Regions from separate parts of the uncultured Parasphingorhabdus sp. genome, predicted to be linked through region 1. Evidence: predicted binding sites of a transcription regulator. Region 1 holds the regulator's gene; the other holds the start of a gene.
What was found. Region 1 encodes LexA, which represses DNA repair genes until DNA is damaged. Its sites were predicted from a motif close to GTTCCNCNCTTGTTCT; they were not measured.
Positions count from the first base shown of each region.

Region 2: ACHZCJ_RS05385 (UvrD-helicase domain-containing protein) is a predicted target of LexA. The motif match lies at 13,920-13,935, and genes of this name have one in related genera.

Region 1 is NZ_CAXXUT010000001.1:963,078-978,435, reverse strand. It holds gene ACHZCJ_RS04680 (HAMP domain-containing sensor histidine kinase) at 1-200, shown strand, start outside; gene ACHZCJ_RS04675 (citrate synthase) at 246-1,529, opposite strand; gene gltX (glutamate--tRNA ligase) at 1,557-2,960, opposite strand; gene ACHZCJ_RS04665 (ComEC/Rec2 family competence protein) at 3,031-5,244, shown strand; gene lexA (transcriptional repressor LexA) at 5,238-5,927, opposite strand; gene ACHZCJ_RS04655 (hypothetical protein) at 6,122-6,625, opposite strand; gene glp (gephyrin-like molybdotransferase Glp) at 6,834-8,018, opposite strand; gene moaC (cyclic pyranopterin monophosphate synthase MoaC) at 8,015-8,485, opposite strand; gene trpC (indole-3-glycerol phosphate synthase TrpC) at 8,482-9,273, opposite strand; gene trpD (anthranilate phosphoribosyltransferase) at 9,270-10,256, opposite strand; gene ACHZCJ_RS04630 (aminodeoxychorismate/anthranilate synthase component II) at 10,253-10,837, opposite strand; gene ACHZCJ_RS04625 (polyhydroxyalkanoic acid system family protein) at 11,037-11,339, shown strand; gene trpE (anthranilate synthase component I) at 11,863-13,404, opposite strand; gene ACHZCJ_RS04615 (SurA N-terminal domain-containing protein) at 13,411-15,354, opposite strand.
Region 2 is NZ_CAXXUT010000001.1:1,122,406-1,137,763, forward strand. It holds gene ACHZCJ_RS05310 (SDR family oxidoreductase) at 1-476, opposite strand, end outside; gene ACHZCJ_RS05315 (ATP-dependent 6-phosphofructokinase) at 606-1,706, opposite strand; gene purB (adenylosuccinate lyase) at 1,820-3,121, shown strand; gene ACHZCJ_RS05325 (LapA family protein) at 3,209-3,589, shown strand; gene pyrF (orotidine-5'-phosphate decarboxylase) at 3,586-4,260, shown strand; gene ACHZCJ_RS05335 (phosphoribosylanthranilate isomerase) at 4,421-5,065, shown strand; gene trpB (tryptophan synthase subunit beta) at 5,153-6,388, shown strand; gene trpA (tryptophan synthase subunit alpha) at 6,600-7,394, shown strand; gene accD (acetyl-CoA carboxylase, carboxyltransferase subunit beta) at 7,495-8,349, shown strand; gene ACHZCJ_RS05355 (bifunctional folylpolyglutamate synthase/dihydrofolate synthase) at 8,465-9,787, shown strand; gene ACHZCJ_RS05360 (AmpG family muropeptide MFS transporter) at 9,935-11,281, opposite strand; gene ACHZCJ_RS05365 (DUF1223 domain-containing protein) at 11,355-12,116, opposite strand; gene ACHZCJ_RS05370 (pseudouridine synthase) at 12,212-13,021, shown strand; gene rsmD (16S rRNA (guanine(966)-N(2))-methyltransferase RsmD) at 13,118-13,675, shown strand; gene ACHZCJ_RS05380 (hypothetical protein) at 13,672-13,797, opposite strand; gene ACHZCJ_RS05385 (UvrD-helicase domain-containing protein) at 13,939-15,358, shown strand, end outside.

The DNA.
Region 1 (15,358 bases):
ACGGTATCGCCACCGAAGACCAGCAACGGATATTCGAGAAGTTCGAACGGCTGGGCCGGTCCGGGGACGGCGGCAGCGGTCTGGGGCTGTTCATTTCCCGTCGCCTGGCCGGCGCGATGGGCGGCAGCCTGACAGTGGCCAGCGAAGCCGGGAAGGGGGCGACCTTCACCCTGTCCTTGCCGGAACGGAAGCCAGCATAAAAAAGGGGAGCGAAACGCCCCCCTTCTTGCAAATTTCAATCAAAATTACCGTTTGTCGATCGGTACATAGTCGCGCTTTGCCGGGCCGGTATAGAGCTGGCGAGGGCGACCGATACGCTGGCCGGGATCGGAAATCATTTCGTTCCACTGTGCAACCCAGCCGACGGTGCGGGCGAGCGCGAACAGCACTGTGAACATCGAGGTCGGGAAACCGATCGCCGAGAGGATGATGCCGGAATAGAAGTCGACGTTCGGGAACAGCTTCTTGTCGATGAAATAGGGATCGTTGAGCGCCATTTCCTCAAGCTGCAAGGCCACGTCAAAGACGGGATCCTTGACCTTGAGCGTCTCAAACACTTCGCGAACCGTTTCCTGCATCACCGATGCGCGCGGGTCGTAATTTTTATACACGCGGTGGCCAAAGCCCATCAGGCGGAACGGATCGTCCTTGTCCTTGGCGCGCTTGATATATTCCGGAATGCGGTCAGGATGGCCAATTTCGTGCAGCATGTTGAGCGCCGCTTCATTGGCGCCGCCATGGGCAGGGCCCCACAGGCAGGCGATGCCGGCGGCGATGCAGGCAAACGGATTGGCGCCCGAGGAGCCGGCCAGCCGGACCGTCGAGGTCGACGCATTTTGTTCGTGATCGGCATGGAGGATGAAAATCCGGTCCATCGCTTTTTCGATTGCCGGGTGCACTTCATATTCCTCGGCCGGAACACCAAAGGTCATGCGCAGGAAATTGCCGGTGTAGGACAGTTCGTTGTCGGGATAGACGAAAGGCTGACCGATCGAATATTTATAGGCCATTGCCGCGATGGTAGGCATTTTCGCGACAAGACGGTGGCTGGCGATCATCCGCTGGGCGGGATCGTTGATATCCGTGCTGTCATGATAGAAAGCCGAGAGCGCACCGACCACGCCGCACATGATCGCCATCGGGTGGGCGTCACGACGGAAGCCCTGATAGAAACCGCGCAGCTGTTCATGCACCATGGTGTGGCGGGTGATCGTGTTGGTAAATTCGGAATATTCGTCCGCCGTCGGCAACTCGCCGCGCAGCAGCAGATGCGCGACTTCCATGAAGCTGCTGTTTTCGGCGAGCTGTTCAATCGGATAGCCGCGATGCAGCAAAACGCCTTCGCCGCCGTCGATAAAGGTCAGCTCTGATTCGCAGCTGGCGGTCGAGGTGAAGCCCGGGTCATAAGTGAAGGCACCGGTCTGGCCATATAATTTGCGGATATCGACCACGTCGGGACCAATGGTGCCCTGTAGAACCGGATATTCGAAATTGTCGCCATCGATGCTGAATTTTGCGTTATCGCCCACGATATTGTCCTTTCTGCTCCTGAAAACTCAGGTTTTTTCTATTTGATCTGCAAGACGTCCCAATGATTCTTCTTTCCCAAGAAGTATCAGAACGTCAAAAATTCCGGGTGAACTGGTGCTTCCAGTCAGGGCAGCGCGCATAGGTTGTGCGAGCTTCCCCAGCCCCAATTCGGCAGACTCCGCGATCGCTTTTATGGTTTCTTCCGTTGTCTCGAGCGTCCAGTCTTCCAGATCGGTCAAGCCAAGGTGAATCGATTTCAGCAGCGTCCGTGCGGCAGCGTCTAGCAGATTTTCTGCCCGTTCGTCGAGGCCAAGTGGGCGTTTTTTAAAGAGAAAAAGACTGCTTTGCGCCAATTCGATAAGATTTTTTGCGCGGCTCTTCAAAACCGGCATGGCCTGGCCGAGCAAATCGCGGTCCGAAGCGGATAAAGGCGCTCCCAGATCCTGTTCGATCCACGGTGTGGCCAGCCGCACCAGATCCGCATCATTGGCCTCCCGCATATAGTGACCATTGAGATTCTGCAGCTTCTTGGTGTCGAATCGCGAAGGCGATTTGCCGACGCCGGAGATGTCGAACCATTCTATCGCCTGTTCCCGCGAAATGATCTCGTCATCGCCATGGCCCCAGCCGAGACGCAGCAGATAGTTGAACATCGCATCGGACAAGATGCCCATGTCGCGATAGGCCTCGACGCCCAGCGCGCCATGCCGTTTCGACAATTTTGCGCCGTCATTGCCGTGGATCAGCGGGATATGGGCATAGGCGGGCTCGTCCCAGCCCATCGCGCGGATCAGCGCCAGCTGGCGAAAGGCATTGTTGAGATGATCGTCGCCGCGAATCAAATGGGTTACGCCCATGTCATGGTCATCGACCACCACCGCGAGCATATAGGTCGGCGTGCCGTCCGAACGCAGCAGGATGAAATCGTCAATCTCGCTGTTCTGGACCGAGACATCGCCCTGGACCATATCGGCAATGGTGACCTTGCCGGCGGTTTCGGTTTTCAGCCGGATCGCATAAGGCGCGCCATCCGGCGCTTCCGACGGATCGCGATCGCGCCAGCGGCCGTCATAGCGCATCGGCTTTTTCTCGGCCCTCTGCTGTTCGCGCATGGTGGCCAGTTCTTCCTGGGTGGCGAAACATTTATAGGCATTGCCCGATGCCAGCAGTTCGTGGGCGACTTCGGCGTGCCGGGCGGCGCGTTCGGACTGGAAAACGGTTTCTTCGTCCCAGTCAAGACCGAGCCATTCGAGCCCTTCGGAAATCGCATCAATTGCCTCCTGGGTAGAGCGCGCCTTGTCGGTGTCTTCAATCCGCAGCAACGCTTTGCCGCCATGATGGCGGGCAAACAGCCAGTTGAACATGGCGGTGCGGGCGCCGCCGATATGCAGGAACCCGGTCGGGGAGGGGGCAAAGCGGGTTACGACCATATTTGTCTCTTTCGGCTGTTCAGCATCATTTGAATTCACGCTTGCATGATCCCTGTGATAGGATTTTGAAATGCGGGATGGATTGAGCCCGAATGGCACCACAGGCACCGGTTCCGGTTCGACTGGCACCGCCCTTAGCACGCTGTTTCACCCGCGACAATTGTCTGATTTATGGCGCGATATACAACTCTCCAAATTGATTGAAAGGCAGCTGGAAAAGGAGCGGGACCAACTGCCTCTATGGGTGCCGGTGGCGCTTGGTTTCGGCATTGCCTGCTGGTTCAATCTGGGCACTGGCGCGCGGTGGCTGGCCTTTATCAGCCTGTGCGGCGGAATTGTGCTGTTCGCGGTCACGAGCGGCGGCACGCGGCTCGGCAAGGCCCTGTTTTGGTTCGCGCTGCTGGCCGCTATCGGCTGCGTGCTGATCTGGCTGCGTTCTTGGAGCGTTGCCGCGCCAGTGCTGGAGCGACCGATTGTCACCACGTTCAATGCGGAAATCGAACGAGTCGAACCGGTGTTGGCGCGTGATATGGTCCGGCTGACATTGAGTACCGGTGACAATTCCGGGTTGCCGCCGCGCGTCCGGGTGAACGTGCCACTGGATCGCGCCAGCCCCGGTTTGCAGGATGGCGCCCTGATCCAGCTGCGCGCGCGGTTGATGCCACCGGCAATGCCGGCGCTGCCCGGCGCTTATGACTTTTCCGAGCGCGCCTGGTTTCAGGGTCTCGGCGCGACCGGACGGGCGCTGGGAGAGATACGGATATTGCGCGCTGCGGACCCGGTTTTCGCGCTGTCCCGATACCGGCAGATGCTTTCGGCGCATGTCCAGTCGCAGATGGCCGGTGCAGCCGGTGCGATCGGAGCGACCCTGGCCACCGGAGATCGCGGCGCGATTGATGAAGAAGATGCCGAAGCGATGCGGCGCAGCGGGCTGGCGCATCTGCTATCGATCAGCGGGCTGCACGTCACCGCAGTGGTCGGGGCGGTCTATCTGCTGATATTGAAGACGCTTGCCCTGTCGCCTGCGCTGGCGCTGCGCTTCCGCCTGCCGATTGTGGCGGCCGCCGGCGCGGCGCTGGCGGCGGTGGCCTACACGCTGATGACCGGGGCGCAGGTTCCGACGATCCGGGCCTGCGTCGCGGCCCTGCTGGTGCTGGTGGCGCTGATGATGGGGCGCAGCGCGATCACTCTGCGGATGGTCGCGGCGGGGGCGCTGTTCGTTCTGATTTTCTGGCCCGAATCGCTGGTCGGTCCCAGTTTTCAGCTGAGTTTTGCAGCGGTGACCGCGATCATCGCGTTGCACGAGCATCCGCGGATCAAGGCGCTGCTGATGCTGCGCGAGGAAAGTCTGATGCGACGCGCCGGACGGTTCGTCTTTGCTCTGTTCCTCACCGGATTGGTGGTCGAAATCGCGCTGATGCCGATCGCGCTTTACCATTTCCACAAGGCCGGCCTCTATGGCGCGCTCGCCAATATCATCGCCATCCCGTTGACGACCTTTGTGATCATGCCCCTGGAGGCGCTGGCCCTGGTGCTCGACGGCTTTGGTCTGGGCGCGCCGCTCTGGTGGCTATGCGAACAGGCGCTCAGCAGTCTGATCGCGCTGGCCCATTTTGTTTCCAGCCGGCCCGGCGCGGTGACGATGTTGCCGACCATGCCGGTGATCGCCTTCGGTCTGGTGCTGATGGGCGGGCTATGGCTCTGCCTGTGGCGGGAGCCCTGGCGCTACTGGGGAGTGGTCCCGATGTTGGTCGGCGGGCTGGTCATCGCCACCACCCGCGCGCCCGATCTCTATATCACCGGCGACGGGCGCCATGTCGCGATCCGCAACGAACAGGGCGAATTGGCGATGCTGCGCAACCGCAGCGGCGACTTCATCCGCGACATGATCCGCGAAAATGCCGGGGTAGAGGGGGAGCCGCAGGCGCTGGAAGACTGGCCCAACGCCACGTGCAATGGTGACAGCTGCCTGGCGACCGTATCGGCCGGCGGGCGCGACTGGCAGATATTGGCGACGCGCAGCGGTCACTATATCCCGGCTCTGGCTCTGTCGGCAACTTGCCGCCGCGCCGATATCGTGGTCAGCGAAAGGCGGCTGCCGGACAGCTGTCAGCCGCGCTGGCTGAAAGCCGACCGCAACCTGCTATCGCAAGTCGGCGGCATGACGATTGATCTGGAAAATCGGCAAATATCCACGGCGCTCGGCTGGACCGGCAGGCATATCTGGACCCGCTATCGCGTTGCCGCGAGCGGCAATGCGGCCAGCGCCCGTCCCGATCAGTAGCGGCGCAGCAATCCGGCCATCTTGCCCTGGATACGCACTTCACCCGCACCATAGATTTGCGGTTCATAGGCGGCATTGGCGGGATCAAGCCGCACCCGGACACCGTCTTTGTGCAGATATTTCAGCGTCGCTTCTTCCTCATGGACCAGCGCCACGACAATCTCGCCATCGCGCGCCACTTCGGTTTTCTGGATCAGCGCATAATCGCCGTCGAGGATACCGGCGTCGATCATCGAATCGCCGGATACTTCCAGCGCATAATGTTCGCCGGGGCCGAGCAGGGCGGCCGGCACGCTGAGCGCCGATTGGCCTTCCATCGCCTCGATCGGAGCGCCAGCGGCGATCCGGCCGTGCAGGGGGATTTCCAGAATATCGTCGTTGCTCGGAGCAGGGCTGGACGCGACTTCGCGAACCGGCGTTTCCGGGTGCAGCGCAACAACATTGGAGGGCTCCGCCTCATGCAAACCGCCTTCGGGCAGTTTCAGCACTTCCAAAGCGCGCGCCCGGTTGGGCAGGCGGCGGATGAAGTGCCGCTCCTCGAGCGCGCTGATCAGTCGGTGAATGCCCGACTTGGACTTGAGCCCGAGCGCTTCCTTCATTTCCTCGAACGAGGGGGAAACGCCGCTATCCTTGAGTTTTTCATCAATGAAACACAGCAGTTCATGTTGCTTTTGCGTGAGCATGTCCAGTGTCCTGTTCTGGGAACGAATGCGGAACAATTAAGAAACAAAACGGGGGAAGTCAAGCGGGAAGTGATTGTGTCATGGGCAGAAGGGTGGGAGACGTGGACAATTTTGATGGCGGCTATTGGCATTTTCGGTGACAAAGCTGCCAGTCAGCTTTTGTCCCAAAAGAAGACCTTGAAGCCCACCCCAATTTAAAGAGGCCGATTCCAGATGACAATTATCTGGCGTTCGTCACGATTAAGGATGTAGCTAGTACCCTGTGGATTGGGATCGAGATATAATAATGATCCCTCTTTGTTGAGCCATTCAGAGGCTATCTTGCAAATCTGCGCATCTCTAGCGCAGGCAAAGCAGGAGCAATTTTGATTATTCGGTTGGCTATAGACCCGCATCGGAGCCGTGTTGGTCCAGTTTACCGCTCTTATTGCAGGGCCTCGAGACCCAAAACTAGGTAGCACCTCAAAAGATTGCATGATCTCAGGAACATGTCCTTTGATACTGAACAAAGCTGCGCCGCTTTCCTCACCAAAATCTGCCGAAGTCATCGACTCCGCAGTAAGCTCTTCGGGAATCAGGTTGCGGGCTCGGGATGGAAGATCAGGCTTTTCGTCCATCAAAAAAAGCACCGCCAACGGAATTCCAACAGCCAGCGTGATGCCGACATGCTTCAGCCTTTCTAGTTTGGTTACGGTCATGGCAGCGAAAGTAGAGAAAATGGGCCGAATTAATAGGTCCTTTTACTGATCCGAAGTGGATATTCAGATTGCAATTCCAGAGCAATGCGACCTCTGTTGATCCAATAGCGGCGGTCCAAATAAAATAATTGGCATGACCGCTTCCCATCCAAATCCTCATCCCTTCAGCAGGATCTGATGGCGTGCCGATTGAGGAAGATTTCGAAAACTATATCGCAATAAACCTCACCATCTCGCCAACATCAGCCGCCTCCGCATGAGCGGGCCGACACAACAACGCATTGGACGCCGCCAGCACCGAAAGCTTGGCGCTGTCCTGACTACCAAAAGGCGTGATCCCGGCTTGATCAACTTTCGCTCGCAGAAACTGGGCGCGGGGGCCGTTGGCGGGGAGGGCTTCGCTGGTCGGGGCGCTTTGATATTCCGGCAGATAGCGGGCGGCTCCGGCCATGAAGCGGATCAGCGGCAGTAGGAACAATGTCGCCGCGACAAAGGCGGAGGCCGGGTTGCCGGGGAGCGCCAGGATCACCGTCTTGCCAAGTGTTCCGGCCATCACCGGCTTGCCCGGTTTCATCGCGATCTTGTAGAAGTCGATCTCCGCGCCGAGCTTGCGGAAGGCGGGGCCGACCAGATCATGATCGCCGACCGAGGCGCCGCCGATGGTGACGATGATATCGCAATCCTTCGCGCTTTCCAGCGTCTGGCACAAGATGTCCATATCGTCCGGAATCCGGCTCAGGCTGCGGGTTTCGGCGGTCAGGCCGGAGAGCATGGCGGACAGCATGACGTCATTGCTGGCGGGTATCTGGTGGGGCAGGGTGTCACTGCCCGGCGCGACCAGTTCGTCGCCGGTAGAGACCACCGCCACGCGGGGCTGTGTGCCGACCGATAGCTCGCCATAGCCGGCGATTACCGCTTCGCCGAGCGCCGCCGCATTGAGCAGGCTGCCTGCGGGCAAACCGACGCTGCCCTCCTTGAAATCGCCACCCTGATGCCGGACATGGCGGCCTTTTTCGGGCGAGGGCTCTGCGGTCAGGCGGATGGTGGTGCCGTCGGCTGCGACATTTTCCTGCATGACCACGGTATCGGCGCCTTCGGGCAGCAAGGCACCGGTGAAAATACGGGCAGTCTCTCCGGCTTTCAGCGCGCGGCAGGGCGGGCTGCCAGCGGGGCATTCGCCGACCAATGTCCACGGCCCCTCGCGGTCTGCAAAGCGGATCGCATAGCCGTCCATCGCCGACATATCGGCGGCCGGCTGCTCGCGCCTGGCGATCAGGTCTCCGGCGAGATAGCGGCCGAGCGCATCATGGACGGAAAGCGTTTGGGCGGGCAGGTGGGACGCCAGCGCGATCAGTCGCTGCTGGGCTTCGTCCAGAGGCAGCAAGCTGCTCATTCCGCGACCCAGTCTCCCGATTTGCCGCCGCTTTTCGAGAGCAGGCGGATATCGCTGATCTCCATGTCCTTCTGCATCGCCTTGGACATGTCATAGATTGTGAGGAGTGCGACAGAACAGGCTGTTAAAGCTTCCATTTCCACCCCGGTCTTTCCGGTCAGTCGGGCCATGGACGAGACCTTGATGCCGTCGTCGAGAAAGGTGAAATCAACCGCGACCTTGGTCAGCGCCAGCGGGTGGCACAGCGGGATAAGATCGCTGGTCTTTTTCGCCGCCATGATCCCGGCAACGCGGGCGGTCGCCAGCACATCGCCTTTCTTCATGGCGTTCGCTTTTATAGCTTCCAATACTTCCATCTTCATCGTGATCCGGCCCTCGGCATGGGCCTCGCGGACCGTGTCGGCCTTGCCGCCCACATCGACCATATGGGCCGCGCCGTCGCCGTCGATATGGGTCAATTTGCTCATTGGGTTCCTGTCAAAAGCTCGCGGGTTGCTGCCTCCACATTATCCTGTCGCATCAGCGATTCACCTACCAAAAAGGCGCGGGCGCCCGATTGGGAGAGGCGCTGGCAATCTTCATGGGTGAAAATGCCGCTTTCGGAGACCATGATCCGGTCCTCGGGCACCAGCTTCGCCAGCCGCTCGGTCTGGTCGAGGCTGGTCTCGAAGGTCTTCAAATTGCGGTTGTTGATACCGAGCAGCGGCGATTGCAGCTTCAGCGCCCGTTCCAGCTCCGCCTCGTCATGCACTTCGATCAGCGCGTCCATACCGAGCGACAGGGCTTCCGCCTCGATTGCCGCTGCCAGCGCGTCGTCCAGCACCGCCATGATGATGAGAATCGCATCCGCGCCCAGCGCACGAGATTCCGATACTTGCCAAGGATCGACCATGAAATCCTTGCGCAGGCAGGGCAAGTCGACCGCAGCGCGCGCGGCCACCAGATATTCGTCCGCGCCCTGAAAATAGGGCTGGTCCGTCAATACCGACAGGCAGGCCGCACCGCCGGCCTGATAGGCGCGGGCATGAGCCGGGGGATCGAAATCCTCGCGGATCAGGCCCTTGGACGGGCTGGCTTTCTTGATCTCCGCGATCAGGGCGAAGCCGGTGGCCGATTTTTCCCGGATCGCTGCGGCAAAGCCTCGCGGCGCGCTCTGGCGGGCGATGTCCTCGCTCAGCTTCGACGCCGGGACATCCGCCTTGCGTTGCTGGACATATTCCCGCGTCGTCGCGCATATTTCTTCAAGCTTGTTCATTGATTGGCGATCCAGCAATTGAGCATGGCATTGGCAAGGCCCTTGTCGAGCGCCTCGGCGGCTTCCTCGACGCCTTCCTCCCAGCTGTCGACTTCGCCCGCGACCATCAGCGCGGCGGCGCTGTTGAGCAGCACGGCATCGCGATAGGCCGATTTCTCGCCCTGCAATAGCGCCTTGAGCGCAGCGGCGTTATATTCGGCATCACCGCCCTTTATCGCTTCCGCCGGATGGCGGGTCAGGCCTGCATCTTCCGGTGTTATGCGGCTGATCGTGACGCTGCCGTCGCTGATCATGGCAACGCGGCTGGGGCCGGAGATGCTGAGTTCGTCGAGCCCTTCCTCGCCGGAGACGATCATCGCCTTGTCATAGCCCAGTTGCAGCGCCGCTTCGGCATAGGTCTCGACCAGATCGGGCGAGGCGACGCCGATCAGCTGGCGCTTGACCTTTGCGGGATTGCACAGGGGACCTAGCAGATTGAAGATCGTCCGGCGGCCGATGGCCTTGCGGATCGGTCCCAGCGGCCCGAGCGCCGGATGGTGATTGGGTGCGAAGAAAAAGGCGATGCCGATGTCGCGCAGGCTCTGCTCGGCCTTGCTCGCCGCTTTGGCCAGATCCAGCCCGAGCGCCTCCAGCGTATCCGCCGCACCCGACTTACTCGAGGCAGCGCGGTTGCCGTGTTTGGCCATCGGGATTTCGCAGGCGGCGACCACCAGAGCGGTGGCGGTGGAAATATTCAGGCTGTGGCTGCCATCGCCGCCGGTGCCGCAGACATCAATCGCGTTGGCGGGCGCGTCGACGCCGATCATCCGCGCGCGCATTTCGGTGGTGGCTGCGGCGATTTCCGTCGCTGTCTCGCCCCGGTCGGCCAGCGCGACCAGAAATTTCGTGATCTCCTCAGCCGAGCAGGAGCCGTCCAGGATTGCGGAAAAGGCTTCGCGGGCCGCTGCTTCCGACAGGGCGCTCGCCGGATCAGGCAAGGTCATGCCGCTTCCTTCGCTTCAATCCCCGCAATCGCCATGAAATTGGCCAGCAAGGCATGGCCATGTTCCGTGGCGATGCTCTCGGGGTGAAATTGCACGCCGTGGATCGGCAGGCTTTCGTGGCGGAAGCCCATGACCGAACCATCGTCGGCGGTCGCATTGACCGGCAGGCTGGCGGGAATATCCTCGACGATCAGCGAGTGATAGCGGGTCGCGGTATAGGGTGAGGGCAGGCCGGCAAAGACGCCGCTGCTGTCGTGGGTGACCGGCGATGTCTTGCCGTGCATCAGACCGCCGCGCACCACCTTGCCGCCGAAATGCTGGCCGATGCTCTGATGGCCTAGACACACACCAAGCAATGGCTTCTCCGCATCGGCACAGGCCGCCACCAGATCGAGCGATATGCCCGCTTCATTGGGGGTGCAGGGACCCGGAGAAATCAGGAAGGCCTGCGCCCCGGTGGCCAGAGCTTCGCTGGCGGTCAGAGCGTCGTTGCGCTCGACGCAAACCTCGGCGCCCAGTTCCATCAGATAATGGACCAGGTTGAAGGTGAAGCTGTCATAATTGTCGATAACGAGGATCATGCGATGCTGCCTAATCGGAAATTATCGGCAGGCCAAGTGTTTCCGCGAATGGTTTGACGTGGGCGCGAGCGGTGATAGGGAATTTGCCAACAACAGACCGTGGGTACTGAGCCGGACCAAGCGCGTGGCGCATCGACCGATGCCCTTCGACAGGCTCAGGATCAACGCTAAAAACCAGATATCCGATTGGAGAATCAGCATGGCCGAGCCCGTCACCGTCAATATCCCGCACAAACTGGGGCTCGAAGAAGCCAAAAGCCGTATCGGCAGCGGCATCCACACGCTGGGCGACATCATCCCGGGCGCCAATCTGACCGACCATCACTGGGAAGGCGATCATCTCCACTTCACCCTGGAAGCCATCGGTCAGCGCATCAAAAGCGACATGCATGTCCGCGATGACGAGGTCTATGCCGTGCTCGACCTGCCACCGATGCTGGCGATGTTCGCCAACAAGATCAAGGCGAAGCTGATGAAGGAAGCGCCGAAGATGCTGGAGTGAGGTGGGGCTGGCCGAGAATGGGTTTAAGCCGCTAGTGTAGTGAAGTTGGTCATTTTTGACGTCTGCTATTGGGTGGTAAGCGGTCATTCCTTATCACTTACCCTGCATGTAAGGTCGCAATGCCCTCCAATATGACGCGAGGCCGATACAAAGAATGACCACTGCCCATGCTGCGCTAATCCAGAACCATACGTGCCAGAGTTTGCCACGCTCCCAGCCTACTTGGTCCGAGATTATCACCGGCACGAACGGAGCTATAACGAGGAGGATGAACTTGGCATCCACTCGCTCGGACTTTCCGAAACCAGCGAGGCGCTGCCCCTTTGTCTTGCGTTTTAACAATTGGTGCAACGCGCTCTCTTGCTGATTCGACCAACGCCCCAGCAGCTTTTTCAGTGAACTGTTCGACCTTCCCATTGTTTCTCTATCCTCTACGAAAACAATGTCCGCAAGTGGGGCGAGAGCCGACGAACAGGGACTGCACGCGTCATGGCTCTATTTACGGCCATAGCGAACTTTTAAGCTATTGCCCGAACCCAACATCCCGCGCCCGCTTCACCGCCTCTTTTGCGGCCGCCAGCAATGCGCCGGCCTTGGCCCGGCATTCGGCCAGTTCATAGTCCGGATCGCTGTCCGCGACGATCCCGGCGCCCGCCTGCACGTGCAGCGTGCCGTCTTTCACAATCCCGGTGCGCAGGACGATACAGCTGTCCATGCTGCCATCGGGCGAGAAATAGCCGACGCCGCCGGCATAGGCGCCGCGGGTTTCGGGTTCGAGTTCGGCGATGATCTGGCAGGCGCGGACTTTCGGCGCGCCGCTGACCGTGCCGGCGGGGAAGCCGGCGAACAGGGCGTCGAGCGCATCCTTGTCCGGGGCCAGCTCTCCCACGACGTTGGAGACGATATGCATGACATGGCTGTAAAATTCGACCGTATAGCTGTCGGTGACCTCGACGCTGTGCGCGCTCGCTACCCGGCCGACATCGTTGCGACCGAGATCGAGCAGCATCAGATGTTCGGCTCTTTCCTTCGGATCGGCCAGCAGGCTTTCCCGGTTTGCCTTGTCTTCGGGAGCATTGGCACCGCGCGGACGGGTGCCGGCAATCGGGCGAATGGTTACTTCGCCATCGCGCGCGCGGACCAGGATTTCCGGGCTGGAACCGGTCAGGGCAAAGCCGGGCAGGTCGAGAAAGAACAGGAAGGGCGAGGGGTTGATTCGGCGCAATGCGCGATAGAGCTCAATGGGCGGCAGCGTGAATGGCGTGGTGAACCGCTGTGCCAGCACCACCTGAAAGATATCACCGGCCTCGATATAATCTTTGGCGCGCAACACCATCTCGCCATATTTTTCGGCCGGGACCTGGGGGGTGAATTCCGGTTCGCCGGGATTGAGCCCCGCCTTCGGAGTGTCAGACAAGCGTCCTTCGGCAAGTTCGGGAGGAACGGGTCTGGAGAGGCCCCGCTGAGCTTCATCCAGCCGGTTTTCCGCCGCGATGATTTTTGCATCGCCATTCCCGTCGGTCTCCGGCCACACCGGTGCCACCAGAAACAGCTCGTCGGCCAGCCGGTCGAAAATCAGGATCACGGTCGGCCGGACGAACAGCATGTCGGGGAGGTCCAGCTCGGACTGCGGCGCGCGGGGGAGCTTCTCGACCAGACCGATGGTTTCATAGCCGAAATAGCCGACCAGACAGGCGAGGGCACGCGGCAATTCTTCCGGCACATTCATCCGGCAGGCCTTGACCAGAGTGCGCAGGGCGGAGAGACTGTCGCCGCTTTCCGGAGCAAAAGCTTCGCGGTCCTGCAGCCATATCGGGTTGATCGCCGCTTTGTCGCCATTTGCCCGGAACACCAGATCGGGGGCGAGGCCAATCATGCTATGACGCCCTCGGGTCTCGCCGCCTTCTACCGACTCCAGCAGATAATCGCCGCGGCCTTCTTCCATCAGTTTCAGGGCGGCGGACACCGGCGTCTCGGTGTCTGCCACCTGTCGCCGCCAGATCAGCGCCGGCTTGCCGTTATCCAGCGCCGCGCGCGCCGCGTCCGTTCCGAAACTGCCCGTCATCCAGGGTCAGTTTCCGCCGAGCAGCTGCTGTTTCAGCGCGGTCAGCGTATCCTCGTTGCGCTCGACGCCGACATCCGCCTTCATCGCGTTGATGAATTGCGCGGTATATTCGTTACCGAACACCTGTTTGAACTGGGTCCTCGTCGCAGTCAGCAAATCTTCCCGTTTCGAGGCATCACCGCGATTAAGTTTGTCGAGCACGACCACATACCATCCCTGGTCGCGCGGTGCGGCCAGCGATTTCGCAGTGCCCTGCGCCATGCTGAACATCAGGCTGAGCGGCGCGGGGACCTGTCCCTGCGGGCTCTGCCGGGCAAGTTCGGCCCGGGTGGCGCTGATCTTCTGGACATTGGGCAATTTTACTCCGGCATCCGCAACCGCTTTCGACAGGGATGTGCCGCTGCTGACCGCCTTGGCGATCTTGTCCGCAACCGCCTTTGCCTTTTTCGCACCCTGATCCAGCATATAGTCGCGGGTTACGAGTTGCTCGATCTGTGCCAGCGGTGGCGGGGCGGATTCAGTGATTTCCGAAACATCGATGGCAGCATATTTCTCGCCGGGAACGATTTCGACAATCTGCGGATCGCTGTCTTCATCAACGGCGAAGGCCACCGGCAAAATCCGCTGCATCTCGGGAATTGGCTTGTAATTCTGGTCATTGGGATTTTGACCATTGGCGAGGAGCGGTGGCGTGGATTCGATCTTGAGTTCTTCCGCCTTGGCAATATCACCCAGCGTTGCACCGTCGGCAAATTCGTCTTCCAGACGGACGGTCAATTCCGCGATCGCTTCTTCGATCTTCTCGCGCGTCAGTTCGGTGACGATTTCGGCGCGGACCTGATCCAGCGAGCGAGCCGGGATTTGCTTGATATTCCGAACCTTGACGATGTGCCAGCCGAGCGCGCTTTGCGCCGGCCCGGCAATCGCACCTGAGCTGGCCGAAAAGGCGGCATTGGCTACGGCTTGCGACGCGCTTTCGGCAAAGTCGGCCTTGTTGACCGGTCCCACAGACGACGCAGAAAGGCCAACCGACTGGGCGGCCTGCTCGATCGTGGTGCCAGCCTTGATCTTGTCGGCGAGTGCCTTGGCAGCGGCCTCGGTCGGCAGGATGACCTGATCCAGAGTGCGGGTCTCGCTGGCCGAATAGCGGGCGTTGTTCAGCTTGTAATGGCCGGCGATTTCCTTTTCGCTCGGCTTGATCTTGTCATTGAACCGCGATTTTTCAAACAGTGCATAGCGGATCGTCCGCCGTTCGGGGATCGTGTAACGGGACGCGTTCTTGGCATAAAAGGCTTCGATGGCGGCCTTCGCCGGTTTGCTGTTTTCGATGAAGGCAACCGAAGGGACGGTTGCGATCTGCCCTTCACGCGATTCCAGCAGCAATGAGGCATAAGGCGTGACAAGCTTTTGCGGTACCGCCGCGCCGAAACCGGCTGTGGTCAACAGCTGGTCGGCCATCAGGTTGCGGGTAAAATCGTCACGCAACTGGGTTTCGTTAATGCCCTGCTGCTGCAGGGCGCGGCGGAAATTTTCCTCGCTGAACTGGCCGTCGGCACCCTGGAAAGTGGGGATGCCGGCGATCTCTCCATCGACCAGACGCTTGCCTGCGGCCATGCCATATTTGGAGCCAAAATCGGCAATGGCGAAGCTGTTGATCAGCCGTTCGAGAACATCGTCAAAACCGCCACCATTGATGAAGGTCTTGAGGTCCAGACCGGTATTCTCGCGCTGTTCGCCGCGGAAGGCATTGTTGACCGACTGGCCGAGTTCCGCGCTGGTTAACTCGCTGTCGCCAATTTTGGCGGCCGTACCCGATCCGGTCACTCCGCCGAATGTGCCGCTGCTCGACACGTCGGCCGTGGCAAAGGCAATGGCGATCAAACCGACGAAACAGAAGGTCAGAAAAAGGCCCAGTTTCGAAGAAAAAATACGGCGGAAAAAACTGATCATGAAG
Region 2 (15,358 bases), 160 kb from region 1:
GCCTTGGTCGCCGCATACACCCCATAAGCCGGCAGATATAATCCGACGACGCTGGTAGAAATATTTACAATACGACCACCATCACGCAGCCGCTTCGCAGCCTCCCGAAGCCCGTTGAACGTGCCCTTGAGATTGACCGCCATCATTTCGTCGAAATCTGTGTCATCGACTTGCGCGACCGGCGCGAGCTTCATGATGCCGGCGTTGTTCACCAGCACATCGACACCGCCAAATTCCGCCTCGGCGGTATCGAAAAGATTTCTGACAGCCCGCGGATCGGCGACATCCGCCTGCGCAGAGATCGCGCGTCCCCCTGCGTTTACGATTTCGTCGACCAGTTCGGCCGCGGCTTTTTCGCTGCCGGCATAGTTTACGACAACTGCCATACCATCGCTTGCCAAACGGCGGGCTATGGAAGCGCCAATGCCGCGGGACGCGCCCGTGATGATTGCGACGCGTTCGGATGAAATGCTCATCATGCTGATCCTGTTAAAGTTAAGTTGGTCCGGGCCAGACTATCGATGACAGCGGGTCGCCGGTATCAGCCCTTGGACCGACACCGTCGCCGATAGATAGCGGGCCCCCTCGTCTATATAGGAAGGCCTTCAATAAAGGAACATTGGCATGCCCTCGACCTGGATCAAATTGGGGCGATACAGATTTGCGTCATAGAGGCCCGACACATTGACGCCCTTGCTATCTTCCAGCAGCGTTCCGATCGGCACGACATTGTAATTGCCGTCGGTCAGGCAGACCATATTGGCCATCCGGTCCTGCTCGATCAGCTGAACCGCCAGCGCGCCAAAGGCAAAGCCGACCATCCGGTCCATCGCGTCCGGCTCCCCTGCCCGCATCAGATAGGCCAGTTCCTGCACGATCGTGCGCTCGTCGCTGCGCGCCTCGATTTCACGCGCCAGCTGGGTGCCGATATTGAGGCCGGTGCGACTGGTGTTCGACTTGTTGATCTCGTCGGCAAATTCCGTCGCGCCGGACAGCCTGGCTCCTTCGGATACCAGACAGATCGCATAGGATTCCGGATTGGCCTCCTTGTCACCGAGCAACAGCGGCAGCAGCACATCCATGTCCGCCGGCACCTCGGCAATCACGGTCCGGTCGGCCTGCGAGAGGAAGCCGGACAACAGCGCCGTCTCACCCGACCGGCGACCGAATAATTCTATGACCGCAATCCGCTCATGGCTCGCCGCCGTGGTGCGCAGCGAGTTGATTGCCTGCACCGAACGGGTGACAGCGGTCGAGAAACCGATGCAATAGTCGGTGCCATAGACATCATTGTCCATCGTCTTGGGCACCGAAATGACATTGCGACCGAGGCTCGACAGATAGGCCGAGAAACGCAGCGTCCCGTCGCCCCCCATGGTGATCAGGACATCGACCGCGAGAGCATCGAGAATATCGAGCACCTTTTGTGTCTGGTCGCCCTGGTCGGTCACCCGCGGATCACAGCGGGAACTGTGCAATATCGTGCCGCCCTGCCGGTCGATGCCGCGCACCCGCTCCTTGTCGAGCATCATCACGCTGTTTTCATTGGCCCAGGGATCGGCCGGGTCGATTTCCAGCACCCCTTCCCAGCCGCGCCGCAGACCGACCACGTCCCAGCCACGCTGCCAGGCCGATGTCGCAATCGACTGGATACAGGGATTGAGCCCCGGGACATCACCGCCGCCGGTGAGTATAGCCAGACGCATTTTATTCTCCCTGTTTCCGCGGCTGCATTGCCGACTCAATTCGTAGGTGCTAGCGGGGCCGCAAATCAAGGCAATTCATTGCCGCAATCATCCTCTTTGCCCAAGGACCAAAAATGATTCCACGCTATTCCCGCCCCGAAATGGTTGCCCTCTGGGAACCCGAATCGAAATTCCAGATCTGGTTCGAGATTGAAGCGCACGCAACCGACGCGCTCGCCGAACTGGGCGTGGTGCCCAAGGAAGCGGCCGAAGCGATCTGGGCCAAGGGGAAGTTCGACGTTGCGCGGATCGACGAAATCGAACGCGAAGTGAAGCATGATGTCATCGCCTTCCTGACCAATGTTGCGGAAAATGTTGGCGAAGAAGCGCGCTTCATGCATCAGGGCATGACTTCCAGCGATGTTCTCGACACCTGTCTCGCGGTGCAGCTGTCGCGCGCCTCGGATATACTGCTCGCCGATATCGACGCATTGCTCGCCGCGATCAAGAAGCGCGCCTACGAGCATAAGTTCACCCCGACCATCGGCCGTAGCCACGGTATTCACGGTGAGCCGGTGACCTTCGGTCTGAAACTGGCGCAGGCTTATGCCGAATTCGAGCGCAACCGCGAACGGCTGGTTGCTGCGCGCAAGGAAATCGCCACTTGCGCCATTTCCGGCGCGGTCGGCACCTTTGCCAATATCGACCCCAAGGTCGAAGAACATGTGGCGGAGAAGCTGGGCCTCGAAGTCGAGCCCGTTTCCACCCAGGTCATTCCACGCGACCGCCACGCCCAATATTTCGCGACACTGGGCGTGATCGCCTCTTCGGTTGAACGACTCGCTGTCGAAGTCCGCCATCTGCAGCGCACCGAAGTGCTCGAAGCCGAAGAATATTTCTCGCCGGGCCAGAAGGGTTCGAGCGCGATGCCGCACAAGCGCAACCCGATCCTGACCGAAAACCTGACCGGTCTTGCCCGTATGGTCCGCAGCTACGCCCTGCCAGCGATGGAAAATGTCGCGCTCTGGCACGAGCGCGATATTTCGCACAGCTCGGTCGAACGGATGATCGGCCCCGACGCGACGATCACGCTGGACTTTGCCCTCGGACGGCTGACCGGTGTTATTGAAAAGCTGCTGATCTATCCCGAGCGGATGCAGAAAAATCTCGATCGCATGGGCGGCCTGGTCCATTCGCAGCGCGTGTTGCTCGCCCTCACCCAGGCGGGCATCAGCCGCGAGGACAGCTATCGGATTGTCCAGCGCAACGCGATGAAAGTCTGGGAATCGGACGGCGAAATCGCGCTGCTCGATCTGCTCAAGGCCGATCCGGACGTTACCGCCAAACTGTCGGACGCTGAACTGGAGGAACGGTTCAACCTTGATTATCATTTCAAGCATGTTGATACGATTTTTGCCCGGGTTTTCGGAGAATAGGGTCTTTTCCGCGACGGTTGCATAGCATCTGGCCACTGGCCTTTTTTAGGACTAGGATAGGCTCGAACACGGCATAAAGGGTGCGGCATGCAATTCATCAAAATCCTCTTCTGGGTCCTCCTGCTGGTGGCGACGTTCATCTTCTGGTGGACCAACGAGGCGCGCGCTTCGCTGGATCTGGGTGCGGCGGTTGTCGAAGCCCGGGTTTCGACTTTTGTCGTCGGCGCTTTCCTGCTCGGTTTTCTGCCGACATGGCTGCTGCTGAGAGGTTCCAAATGGCGGCTCTCCCGCCGGATCAAGACGCTGGAAGAAGCCGCAAGACCCACCACCGCTCAGGCATCCGCTGTCAGCCGGACACCAGCCCCTGCTCCAACCCCAGTCCCCACCGCGGCCCCGACGCCAACACCCGCTGCCGAACCCGCTTCGGCAATCTCATCCATTGATAACAAGAAAGCGCCCGACGCATGAGCAACCCGGTTTTCGTCGCAATCGACACACCCGATCTGGATCGAGCCATTGCGATTGCACAGTCGGTCAAGGGCCACGTTGGAGGCCTGAAACTCGGCCTCGAATTTTTCTGCGCCCACGGCCACCATGGTGTGCACGAAATCCAGAAGCTCGACCTGCCGATCTTTCTCGATCTCAAGCTGCACGACATTCCCAATACCGTCGCCAAGGCGATGCAGGCAATCAATGTACTCGAACCGGCAATCGTGACCATTCACGCCTCCGGCGGACGCGCCATGATGGAGGACGCCAAGGCGGCGGCGAACGAGCATACCAAGGTGGTCGGCGTCACGTTGCTGACCTCCCTGGACGAGAATGATATGGCGCAGATCGGCTATACCGGCACCCCGCATGACCAGGTTGAGCGGCTGGCGGGACTGGCCCGCGAAGCGGGCCTCGATGGCATTGTCTGCTCCGGCAACGAAGTCGAGGCCGCACACAGGATCTGGAAAGACGGCTTTTTCGTCGTTCCCGGCCTGCGTCCCAAGGGCGGCGCGATGGGCGATCAGAAACGCGCGGTGACGCCGAGGCAGGCGCGCGACAATGGCGCGAGCGTGCTGGTCATTGGCCGGCCGATCACCGGAGCGGAAGACCCCAATGCGGCGGCGCGGGCGATCGAGGCGACGCTTTAATATTTCATCGTCATCAATATTCATCGTCATCCTGAACTGGTTTCAGGACCCCCACCGGCAATGCATAATCTCAAGAGATCCTGAAACAAGTTCAGGATGACGAACATATTTTTTTGCCTCGCTAATGACGAATATATTTTGCCTCGCTAATGACGTCTCCATGAAAATCCGAATAAAAATCTGCGGCCTCTCCACCGAAGCCGCCATTGACGCCGCCGTCGAAGCGGGTGCCGACTATATCGGCTTCGTCCATTTCGAGAAAAGCCCGCGCCATGTGTCGCTCGAACGGGCCGCCGCATTGCGCACCTATGCGGCACAGCGAGTCAGGACGGTGCTGCTGCTGGTCAACGCCGATCCCAAAGCCACCGGTATGGCAATCAGCGTGGTCAAACCGGATGTGATCCAGTTCCACGGCAGCGAAACGCCAGAATGGCTGAAGCTGGTGGCCGACAACAGCGGTCTCGAAATCTGGAAAGCGCTGGGCGTGAAGGACAAGCCGACGCTGGCGAAATCCAGCCGCTATGTGGGCGCTGCCGACCGGCTTTTGTTCGACGCACCGGCCAAGGCGCTGCCCGGCGGCACCGGCACCTCGTTCGACTGGTCCCTGCTCGCCGATCACAAGCACGAGATAGACTGGGGCCTCGCCGGCGGCCTTGATCCCCACAATGTGGCCGAGGCGCTGCAGGCCACCCGTGCCCCGCTGGTCGACGTATCCTCCGGCGTCGAATCCGTGCCCGGCGTCAAACAGGTGGACAGAATCGCCGCCTTTTGCCAAGCGGTGCGGGACTATGACGAAGCCGGATAGCATCCGTTCGTGTCGAGCGCAGTCGAGACACAGACCACCCGCAGATGCATCTCGACTTCGCTCGATGCGAACGGAAATATCGAACCCATGAACGACACACCCCCCAACAGCTTCCGCAACATGCCGGACGACCGCGGCCATTTCGGCGAATTTGGCGGACGCTATGTCGCCGAAACACTGATGCCGCTGATCCTCGATCTGGAAAAACAGTATCGCGCGGCGCAGGCGGATCCTGCGTTCGAGGAGCAGTTCAACGATCTGCTGCAAAATTATGTCGGCCGCCCGTCGCCGCTCTATTATGCCGAAAGCCTGACCGAGGAAGTCCGCAAGGATGCGCCCGAGGGCAAAGGCGCGCAAATCTGGTTCAAGCGCGACGAGCTCAACCATACCGGCGCGCACAAGATCAACAATTGCGTTGGGCAAATCCTGCTCGCCATGCGCATGGGCAAGACGCGGATCATCGCGGAAACCGGCGCCGGCCAGCATGGCGTCGCCACCGCAACCGTCTGCGCCCGCTTTGGCCTGCCCTGCACCATCTTCATGGGCGCGACCGATGTCGCGCGGCAGAAGCCCAATCTGTTCCGGATGAAATTGCTCGGCGCGGAAGTGGTCCCGGTGACCAGCGGCGCGGCGACGCTGAAAGACGCGATGAACGAGGCGCTGCGCGACTGGGTCGCCAATGTCCACGACACATTCTACATCATCGGCACCGCCGCCGGCCCCCATCCCTATCCCGAACTGGTCCGCGATTTCCAGAGCGTCATAGGCAAGGAAGCCCGCGCCCAGATGCTCGAACGCACCGGACGCCTGCCCGATATGCTGGTCGCGGCAATCGGCGGCGGCTCCAACGCCATCGGCCTGTTCCATCCGTTTCTCGATGATCCGGACGTCAAGATGCTCGGCATCGAAGCGGCGGGCCATGGTCTCGACAAAGAACATGCCGCAAGCCTTGCCGGCGGCGGCCCCGGCATCCTCCACGGCAACAAGACCTATCTGCTGCAGGACGAAGACGGCCAGATCACCGAAGCCCATTCGATCAGCGCCGGCCTCGACTATCCCGGCATCGGCCCCGAACATAGCTGGCTGAAGGAATCCGGCCGCGTCGACTATGACAGCGCCACCGACACCGAAGCGCTCGATGCCTTCCAATTGCTCTGCCGCACCGAAGGAATTATTCCGGCGCTCGAGCCAAGCCACGCGATTGCCGCGGTGGTCCGCGAAGCGGTGAAGATGGACCAGAACAAGATCATCCTCGCCAACCTGTGCGGGCGCGGCGACAAGGATATTTTCACCGTGGCTGAGGCGTTGGGGACCGAGATTTGATACTGAAATTTGCGTCTTTTCTATTTTTCATATTGTCTGGAATTGTGTTGGGCATCGGTTTAATCTTGGTTCTGAATCAAATCTCCTTTCTGTCTCAATCATCAGTTCTCGGCATCAATGCTTCAGCGTTCATTGCAATAGTTGTAGCGGTTCCCATCGCAGATTGGTGTCAGCGGAAGGTATTCGGTCACCATTCATTTGGAAAGCAATCATGACCCGTCTCTCCCAATCTTTCCCCGCCGACCGCGCAGCACTCGTCACCTTCGTCACCGCTGGCGATCCGACCCCGGCCGATACCGGTGCCATTCTCGATGCGCTGGTCGAAGGCGGTGCGGATATCATCGAACTCGGCATGCCGTTCACCGATCCGATGGCCGATGGTCCCTCGATCCAGGAAGCGGATATCCGCAGTCTGGCCGCCGGTACAAAGACCGCTGACATCTTCAACATGGCGAAGGAATTTCGTCAGCGTCACTCGGACACGCCGCTGGTGCTGATGGGCTACGCCAATCCGATGACGATCCGGGGCTCCGAATGGTTCGCCGATGCCTGCGTCGACGCCGGTGTCGATGCGGTGATCTGCGTCGATATCCCGGTCGAGGAGGACGAGAGCCTTGGCGACGCCCTGCGCGCGCGCGATGTTGCGGTCATCCGCTTGGCCACGCCCACCACCGATGCCGAGCGCCTGCCCACCATTTTGAACAACGCATCCGGCTTCCTCTATTATGTCAGCGTCGCCGGTATCACCGGCCAGCAACAGGCGGCCCAGGCAAGCATCGAGGAAGCGGTCGCCCGGCTGAAAGCGGGCACTGACCTACCCATCGCCGTCGGCTTTGGCGTGCGTACGCCCGAACAGGCTGCTGACATCGCGCGCGTCGCTGACGGGGTGGTAGTCGGCTCGGCGATTGTCGAGATTGTCGGCGAATATGGCAAGGATGCCGCGCCTCATGTCAGGGACTATGTAAAGTCGCTTTCCGATGCTATCAGAGTGGCTAGACACGGGTGAATTTGAAAAACCGTTCGCATCGAGCGAAGTCGAGATGCCTGCGTACAAAAAGTCTCTCGACTACGCTCGAGACGAACGGAACAGAAGATAAGGGTAAATCATGTCCTGGCTAAGCAATGTCCGCAAAAAGATCGCGTCGATCACCAAGAAGGAAACGCCCGACAATCTCTGGCACAAGTGCAAGAAATGCGAAGCGATGGTGTTCCTCAAGGAATATCAGGACAATATGTATATCTGCCCGAAATGCGACCATCACGGCCGTATCGGGCCGATGGTCCGCTTTGCCCAGATCATGGATGAGGATAGCTGGAAGCTGATTCCCTGGGCGAAGGTTCAGGAAGACCCGCTGAAATTCAAGGACCAGAAGAAATATACCGACCGGCTGAAAGAGGCCCGCGCCAAGACCGGCGAACAGGATGCACTGATCAATGTCAAGGGAACGATCGAGTCGATCCCCTGCGTCGTCGGTGTTCAGGATTTCTCCTTCATGGGCGGCTCGATGGGGCTGGCTGTGGGTCAGGCCTTTGTCGACGGCGCCAAGCGGGCGCTGAAGGACCAGTGCCCCTATATCATCTTCACCGCTGCTGGCGGCGCGCGGATGCAGGAAGGCATTTTGTCGCTGATGCAGATGCCCAAGACAACGGTGGCAATCTCGATGCTGCGCGAAGCGGGTATCCCGTTCATCGTCGTGCTGACCGATCCGACCACCGGCGGCGTCACCGCCAGCTATGCGATGCTCGGCGATGTGCATATTTCCGAACCGGGCGCGATGATCGGCTTTGCCGGCCAGCGGGTGATCGAGAATACGATCCGCGAGAAGCTGCCGGAAGGGTTCCAGACAGCGGAATATCTGCTCGAGCACGGCATGGTCGACATGGTGGTACACCGCAAGGAACTGCGCGAGAAGCTGGCCCATGTCATGGGCTATCTGATGGCATGGAAAGACGCGGCTTGAGAAAGCCCCTCCCCTTCAGGGGAGGGGTTGGGGTAGGGCCTGTCCTTACTCCCGATCTTGGCTTTACTCCAACATTCCCCACCCCCGGCCCCTCCCCTGAAGGGGAGGGGAGATAATGGCAGACGGCGCCCGTTCCGATTCCCCGGCGGTCCAGAAACAGCTCGACCGGCTGGAAATGCTCTCGCCCGGGCGCGATGTGCTGGGGCTGGAACGGATTCGCGAGATTCTGTCGCGGCTCGACAATCCGCAGGATAGATTACCCCCCGTTTTCCACGTCGCCGGCACCAATGGCAAAGGCTCGACCTGCGCCTTTCTGCGCGCGGCGATCGAGGCAGAAGGGCTCAAGGCCCATGTCTATACCAGCCCGCATCTGGTCCGCTTCAACGAGCGGATAAGGCTGGCGGGCAAGCTGATCGAGGATGACACCCTCGCCACCCTGCTCGCCCGGGTGCTCGACAGCAGCGAGGATATCAACCCGAGCTTCTTCGAGGCGACCACCGCCGCCGCCTTTCTCGCCTTTGCCGAGACACCCGCCGATGCCTGCATCCTGGAAGTCGGTCTCGGCGGCCGGCTCGACGCCACCAATGTCATCACCGACCCAGTTGCCACCGGCATAGCGGCGCTCGGCATCGATCATGAAAGTTTTCTGCTCAGTCCCGAAGAGGGCACGCCGGACGATCCGATGACCCGCATCGCATGGGAAAAGGCGGGCATTGCGAAGAAGAACGCACCCTTGCTGACGCAGAAATATGCTGCGGAAATGCTGCACGCCATCGCCGATCATGCTGCAGACATCGGAGCGCAGCGTTTTCCCCGCGGCGAGGAATGGGATGCGGCGATTTACGAAGGCCAGCTCCATTACAAAGACGCCGCCGGAAAACTCAACCTGCCCCTGCCCGCGCTGGTCGGCGCCCATCAGGCGGACAATGCCGCGCTCGCCATCGCGATGCTGCGCCATCAGGACAAGCTCTCCATTTCCGACGCCGCGCTCAAGGCGGCCATGGGCTGGGCGCAATGGCCGGGACGGATGCATTTCCTGATCGCCGGACCCATTACCCATTTGCTGCCAAGCGACGCCGAGGTCTGGGTCGACGGCGGCCATAATGTCAGCGCCGGCCTGGCCCTCGCCAAATATTTTGCCGATTATGAAGCGGGATCGATCGATCTGGTCATCGGCATGTTGTCGAACAAGGATCCGGCGGCGATCATCGCGCCGCTGCACGAAAAGCTGGCCAGCGTGACGGTGATCCCCGTCCCCGGCCATGAATCGCACGCGCTGGACGACTATCCTGACGCGGCTGCGCCCATGACCGAAGCAAGCGATGTCACAGCCGCGCTGCAGTCCCTGTCCCTTGGCGCCGGAAAGACGGTGCTGATCGCCGGCTCGCTCTATCTGGCGGGCGAAGTGTTAAGAGCGAACCAGCAGGTCCCGGATTAATCGCCACCGAGGTTGTCGGCAAACGTGCCCCCGGCGCAGGCCGGGGCCCAGAACGGTCACAATGCTGCTATCCCTGCAATATCCTGACTGATACAGACCCGCCTCCGGCCTAGACAGCAATGCCGCCCAATCAAGCTTGACGCTAAATCAGGACGGCGCGCCTGCTTCCGTATCCTCGGCATGTACCGATCCCGCCGTGCCCAGCGACCGGTCAACCAGACCATAGCGGATCATCAGCCAGAACATGATAACGCCGGGCAAGGCGGCCACGGTGGTCAGAAGATAGAAGTTCACATAGCCCATGCCCTCGATCAGCGAACCCGCCGTCGTTCCGGTCAGGAAGCGACCCAAGATACTGGCCGCTGCCGAAAGCAGCGCAAATTGCGTCCCGGTAAACTGCAGATTGCACAGCGCCGAGAGATAGGCGACCACCGCGACGCCGCCGACACCGCTGGCGAAATTCTCGAAACCGATCGCTCCGGCCATGCCCCAGTTGCTGTGACCGGCAGCGGCGAGCGCGGCAAAGGACAGATTGCTGATCGCCATCAGGATCAGGCTCAGCATCACCGCCTTTTTCATGCCCAGGCGCGAATAGACGATACCACCGATGAAAATACCGATCAGAAAGGCGAAAAAACCCAGGCTGACATCATAAAAAGCGATCTCGTCATTGGTGAAACCCAGATCTTCGAACAACAGCCGGAAGGTCAGATTGGCCAGAGTATCGCCGATCTTGTGAACCAGGACGAACAACAGGACGAGCAGCGCGCCGGACCGTTTGAAAAATTCCACCAGCGGACTGACATAGGCTTTTGCTGCTTCCAGCGGGCCTTTCAGCGCCATCGGTTCCTGCCGGCGGCTCGGTTCGCGCATGATCAGGCCGACGATGACGGCGAACAAGGCGAAGAGCGAACAGACATAATAAGCAATCGACCAGTTGGTCCGCGCCGCGACCACCAGCGCCACCGCGCCGGCCGTGGCCGCGCCGATGCGCCAGCCATATTGCGACATGCCGGAGCCGACACCCAGCTGTTCGGGCTCGAGCAATTCGATCCGATAGGCATCGATCACCACGTCAAATGTCGCGCCCGCTATGCCGACCATGATCGCGGCAACCGCGACAGCGGCGATGTCCCGAGACGGATCGAGCGATCCGAGATAGATGATCGACAGCATCGCCAAGACCGCAGTCACGATAAGCCAGGACAGTCTTTGTCCGACGCGACCGATAATCGGCAATTTGACGACATCGATGATCGGCGCCCACAGCCATTTGAAATTATAGGCGAGAAAGGTCAGCGCGAAGGCGGTGACGGTCGATTTCTCGATTCCCGCCTGGGCCAGACGCGTGGTCAAGGTCGCCGCGATCATGGTCAGCGGCAGGGCCGAGGACACTCCGAGGAACAAAGCCGCCAAAGGAGCCGCTTCACTATAGGGCCGGACTCCCGCCGGAAGATATCCGCGCCATCCCGATACTGCTGCCTGCTCACTCACGCCATAATCTCCCTCGAACTCGGGGAATCATTAGCGCCTATTCACCTGAATGCCAGCTTGATTTTGCTGCCGATCAGATATCGAGCAGCTTGGCCGCGACAATCGGCCCCGCCCCCGGGCGCTGTACAACAATCGCATATTTGTCGGCGCCGTTGACGGCCAGATCAGCGGGCGTCAGGGCAAAGCGCGCCGGCTTGCCGCGCCAGCTGCCCAGCTTTCGCTCCGCCTTCACCACATTGACATAATGCATCGTCCGGCCACCATTTTCTCCATTACCGATCCGCACCGTTTCCGAGGAACTGAGCGCGATCAGCGATACGCCGGCCATATAGGCTGACTTGCCGCTGATCGTAACCGTCATCCGGCCCTCGCTGTCGGTGGCAGCGCTGATCCGCGGGCCGCTGCGGTCGGCGCGCCGGACCAGCGAGCGGATGTCATTTTCCCGCGAACCGATTGCGCCACCGCCGCCGTTAACAATCATCTGCGGCGTGTAGACGCCCGATCCTTCCTTGCCCTTTGAAGCATAGGCCCGCTGCAAGCGCGTATTGTCCTCGCGCGCCAGCGTGTCTTTCCAGCCGAGCCGGTCCCAATAGGTGACCGGTCGCGTGATCACCAGCAGGGAGCCGTCTTTGGCCAGCCGTCTGGCCAGCAAATCTGCGGGGGGACAGGACGAGCATCCCTGGCTGGTGAACAGCTCGATGACCACCGGATTGGATCCTGCGCGATCATCCGTCACCCGAACCGCGCTGGCTGCAGAGACGGGCAGCGATTGTGTGGCGACCGCACCGGCGAAGGCCAGTGCCGCCAACAGCACAGCGATGACAATTTTCTGCATTTTTAGCTCCAGATGGGTGACAATAGCTGTTCGCGCCCGTGACACCAGAGGTTACAGATTGCAGCGAGCGCATTTTTCCGCCATGGAACCGGCCCATGACCGAAGAGAAACCAGCCAAGATCTATCGCGCAAAACCGACCCGTGGAGCAAAGGCTCCGGCGGCGGCCAAAGCGCCTGCGAGCGATGTGCGCGAAGGGCAGCGCATTGCCAAGCTGCTTGCCCGCGCCGGTGTGGCGTCACGGCGCGAAATCGAGCGGATGATCGATGCGGGACGGATCGAGCTGAACGGTGAACCGGTTGAACATCCCTCGCTATTGCTCAAGAATCTGACCGGCATCACCGTCGACGGCAAGCCGGTGGCGGAGCCTTCTCCGGCCAAGCTCTATCGCTTTCACAAGCCCAATGGCTATCTGACCGCGGAACGCGACTTTTCCGGCAAGAAGACGATTTATGACGTGCTTCCCGAAATGGAGCGGATCATGCCGATCGGCCGGCTCGACATGAACACCGAGGGCCTGTTGCTGATGACCACCGACGGCGAGTTCAAGCGGCAGATGGAATTGCCGAAAAACGGCATCGAACGGTCCTACCGCGCGCGGACCTTCGGCGACATTACCCAGAACCAGCTCGAAGAACTCTATCGCGGCATCACCATCGAGGGCATGCATTATGGCCCGATCACCGCCAATCTCGAACGGCGCACCGGCCGCAACCAGTGGATCGAAGTCACGCTGACCGAAGGCAAGAATCGCGAAGTCCGCCGGGTGCTGGAACATTTCGGTCTCGAGGTCTCCCGCCTGATCCGTACCCGCTATGGCCCCTTCGTCCTCGGCGATCTGCAAAAGGGCGAGATTGAAGCGGTGCGCCAGCACGACCTGGTCCAGTTCCGGAAGACGCTGAAATGATGGGGCGCCTTACCAGATCCGTTCGTGCCGGGTCGGCCAAAGCCCACGGTGCCAGCGCGCACGGTCCTTTGACAAGCTCAGGACGAACGGAATAAAATGCGCATAATTGCAGGAAACTGGCGCGGCAGAAAGATCATCGCGCCCAAAGGCGAAACCACCCGCCCAACCGCCGACCGCACGCGCGAGCGGTTGTTCTCGATGCTGACCAGCCGGCTGGGCGACTTCGAGGATTTGCAGATACTCGACCTGTTTTCCGGATCGGGCGCGCTGGGCCTGGAAGCGCTGTCACGCGGCGCGGCGCACTGCACCTTTGTCGAGCAGGATCCCGATGCGGTTCGGGCGCTGGAAAAGAATATCGAAACGCTCGGCGCCGAAGCCGATGTGCGGATCGGATCGGTCCTGCATCTCGGTGCCGCCCGCAAGCCCTATGACCTGATCCTGATGGACCCGCCTTATGAATCGGGAGCCGGCGCGGTGGCGCTGGACAAGCTGGGCCGGCATGGCTGGTTCGCGCCGTCGAGCTGGATCGCGATGGAAACATCACGGCATGAAAATGTCGAGGTCAAGGGCTTTGATCTGGATTGCGTCCGCGACAGCGGCAAGGCGCGAATTCATCTCCTGCGCCCCGCTCGAACGTCACAAGCGGAAAATTAGCCGCCCATCATCGTCAGGATCGATGCGGTTTCACCGCCGTTCTGGAAAAGGGTCGCATAGACGCTCGCCCCCGCCATCATCATGGTCGCGATTACCGCGCTGCCAAATAGTCTCTTGCTCATCTTCTGCTCCATCGGCGTATCGTTACCCGCCCTTGATCAGCAGATGGTGCGCCGCAGCATAAATTACAACCTGCCCTTTCGGTCATGTCAAAAATGATATTGGCCTTGCCGCCCGCACCGATGTTCCCTAACTGTTCACCCATGTCCGAACCTGTCAAACAACCGCAAGAGAATGATCCCCCCTATGTCCGGGGATTGAACGAACCACAGCGTCAGGCCGTCCTGACCAGCGAAGGGCCGGTGCTGGTGCTGGCCGGTGCAGGCACGGGCAAGACCGCGGCCCTCACCCGCCGGATCGCCCATATCGTCTATTCGCGCAAGGCCTGGCCGAGCGAGATTCTGGCGGTGACCTTTACCAACAAGGCGGCCCGCGAGATGAAGGAGCGGATCGCGACGATTGTCGGCGAGAGTTTCGAGGGCATGCCGTGGCTCGGCACCTTTCACAGCATCGGCGCGAAAATGCTGCGCCGCCATGCCGAGATGGCCGGCCTGCAGAATAATTTCACCATTCTCGACACCGATGACCAGATAAGGCTGCTCAAGCAGCTGATCCAGGCCGAAGAAGTCGATGACAAGCGTTGGCCCGCCCGGATGCTCGCCGGTCTGATCGACCAGTGGAAGAACCGCGGCCTCAATCCGCAGGACCTCGATGCCAACGAGGCGGAACGCTATGACAATGGCAAGGGCCAGCATTTTTACACGCTCTATCAGGCGCGGCTGAAAGCGCTCAACGCCTGCGATTTCGGCGACCTGCTGCTGCACTCGCTGAACCTGCTGAAGACCAATCGCGAGATTCTCGAGCTTTACCAGAGCCGCTTCAAATATATTCTCGTCGACGAATATCAGGACACCAACAGCTCGCAATATCTCTGGCTGCGGCTGCTCGCGCAGAGCCACAAGAATATCTGCTGCGTCGGCGATGATGACCAGTCGATCTACAGCTGGCGCGGCGCGGAAGTCGCCAATATCCTGAAATTCGAAAAGGATTTTCCCGAAGCCACGGTGGTCAAGCTGGAGCAGAATTACCGCTCGACGCCGCATATTCTCGCCGCCGCATCGGGGCTGATCAATCACAATAGCGGCCGCCTCGGCAAAACCCTGTGGACCGAAGAAACCGAAGGCGACAAGGTGCAGGTGATCGGCGTCTGGGATGGTCCGGAAGAAGCCCGGCGCACCGGCGACGAGATCGAGGCGCTGCAGCAGATCAAACAGGTTTCGCTCAACGATATCGCGATCCTCGTCCGCGCCCAGTTCCAGACCCGCGAGTTCGAAGACCGTTTCATCTCGATCGGCATGCCGTACAAGATCATCGGCGGTTTCCGCTTTTACGAGCGCGCCGAAATCCGCGATGCCTTGGCCTATCTGCGCGTCATCACGCAACCTGCGGATGATCTCGCCTTCGAGCGGATCGTCAACACACCCAAGCGCGGCCTTGGCGACAAAACGGTCGAAAAAGTCCACCGCCTTGCCCGCGCACAAGGCATTCCGCTGGCCGCAGCGGCGCTCAACATCTGTGATACCGACGAACTGCCACCACGCGCGCGCAACACTTTGCTCGAGT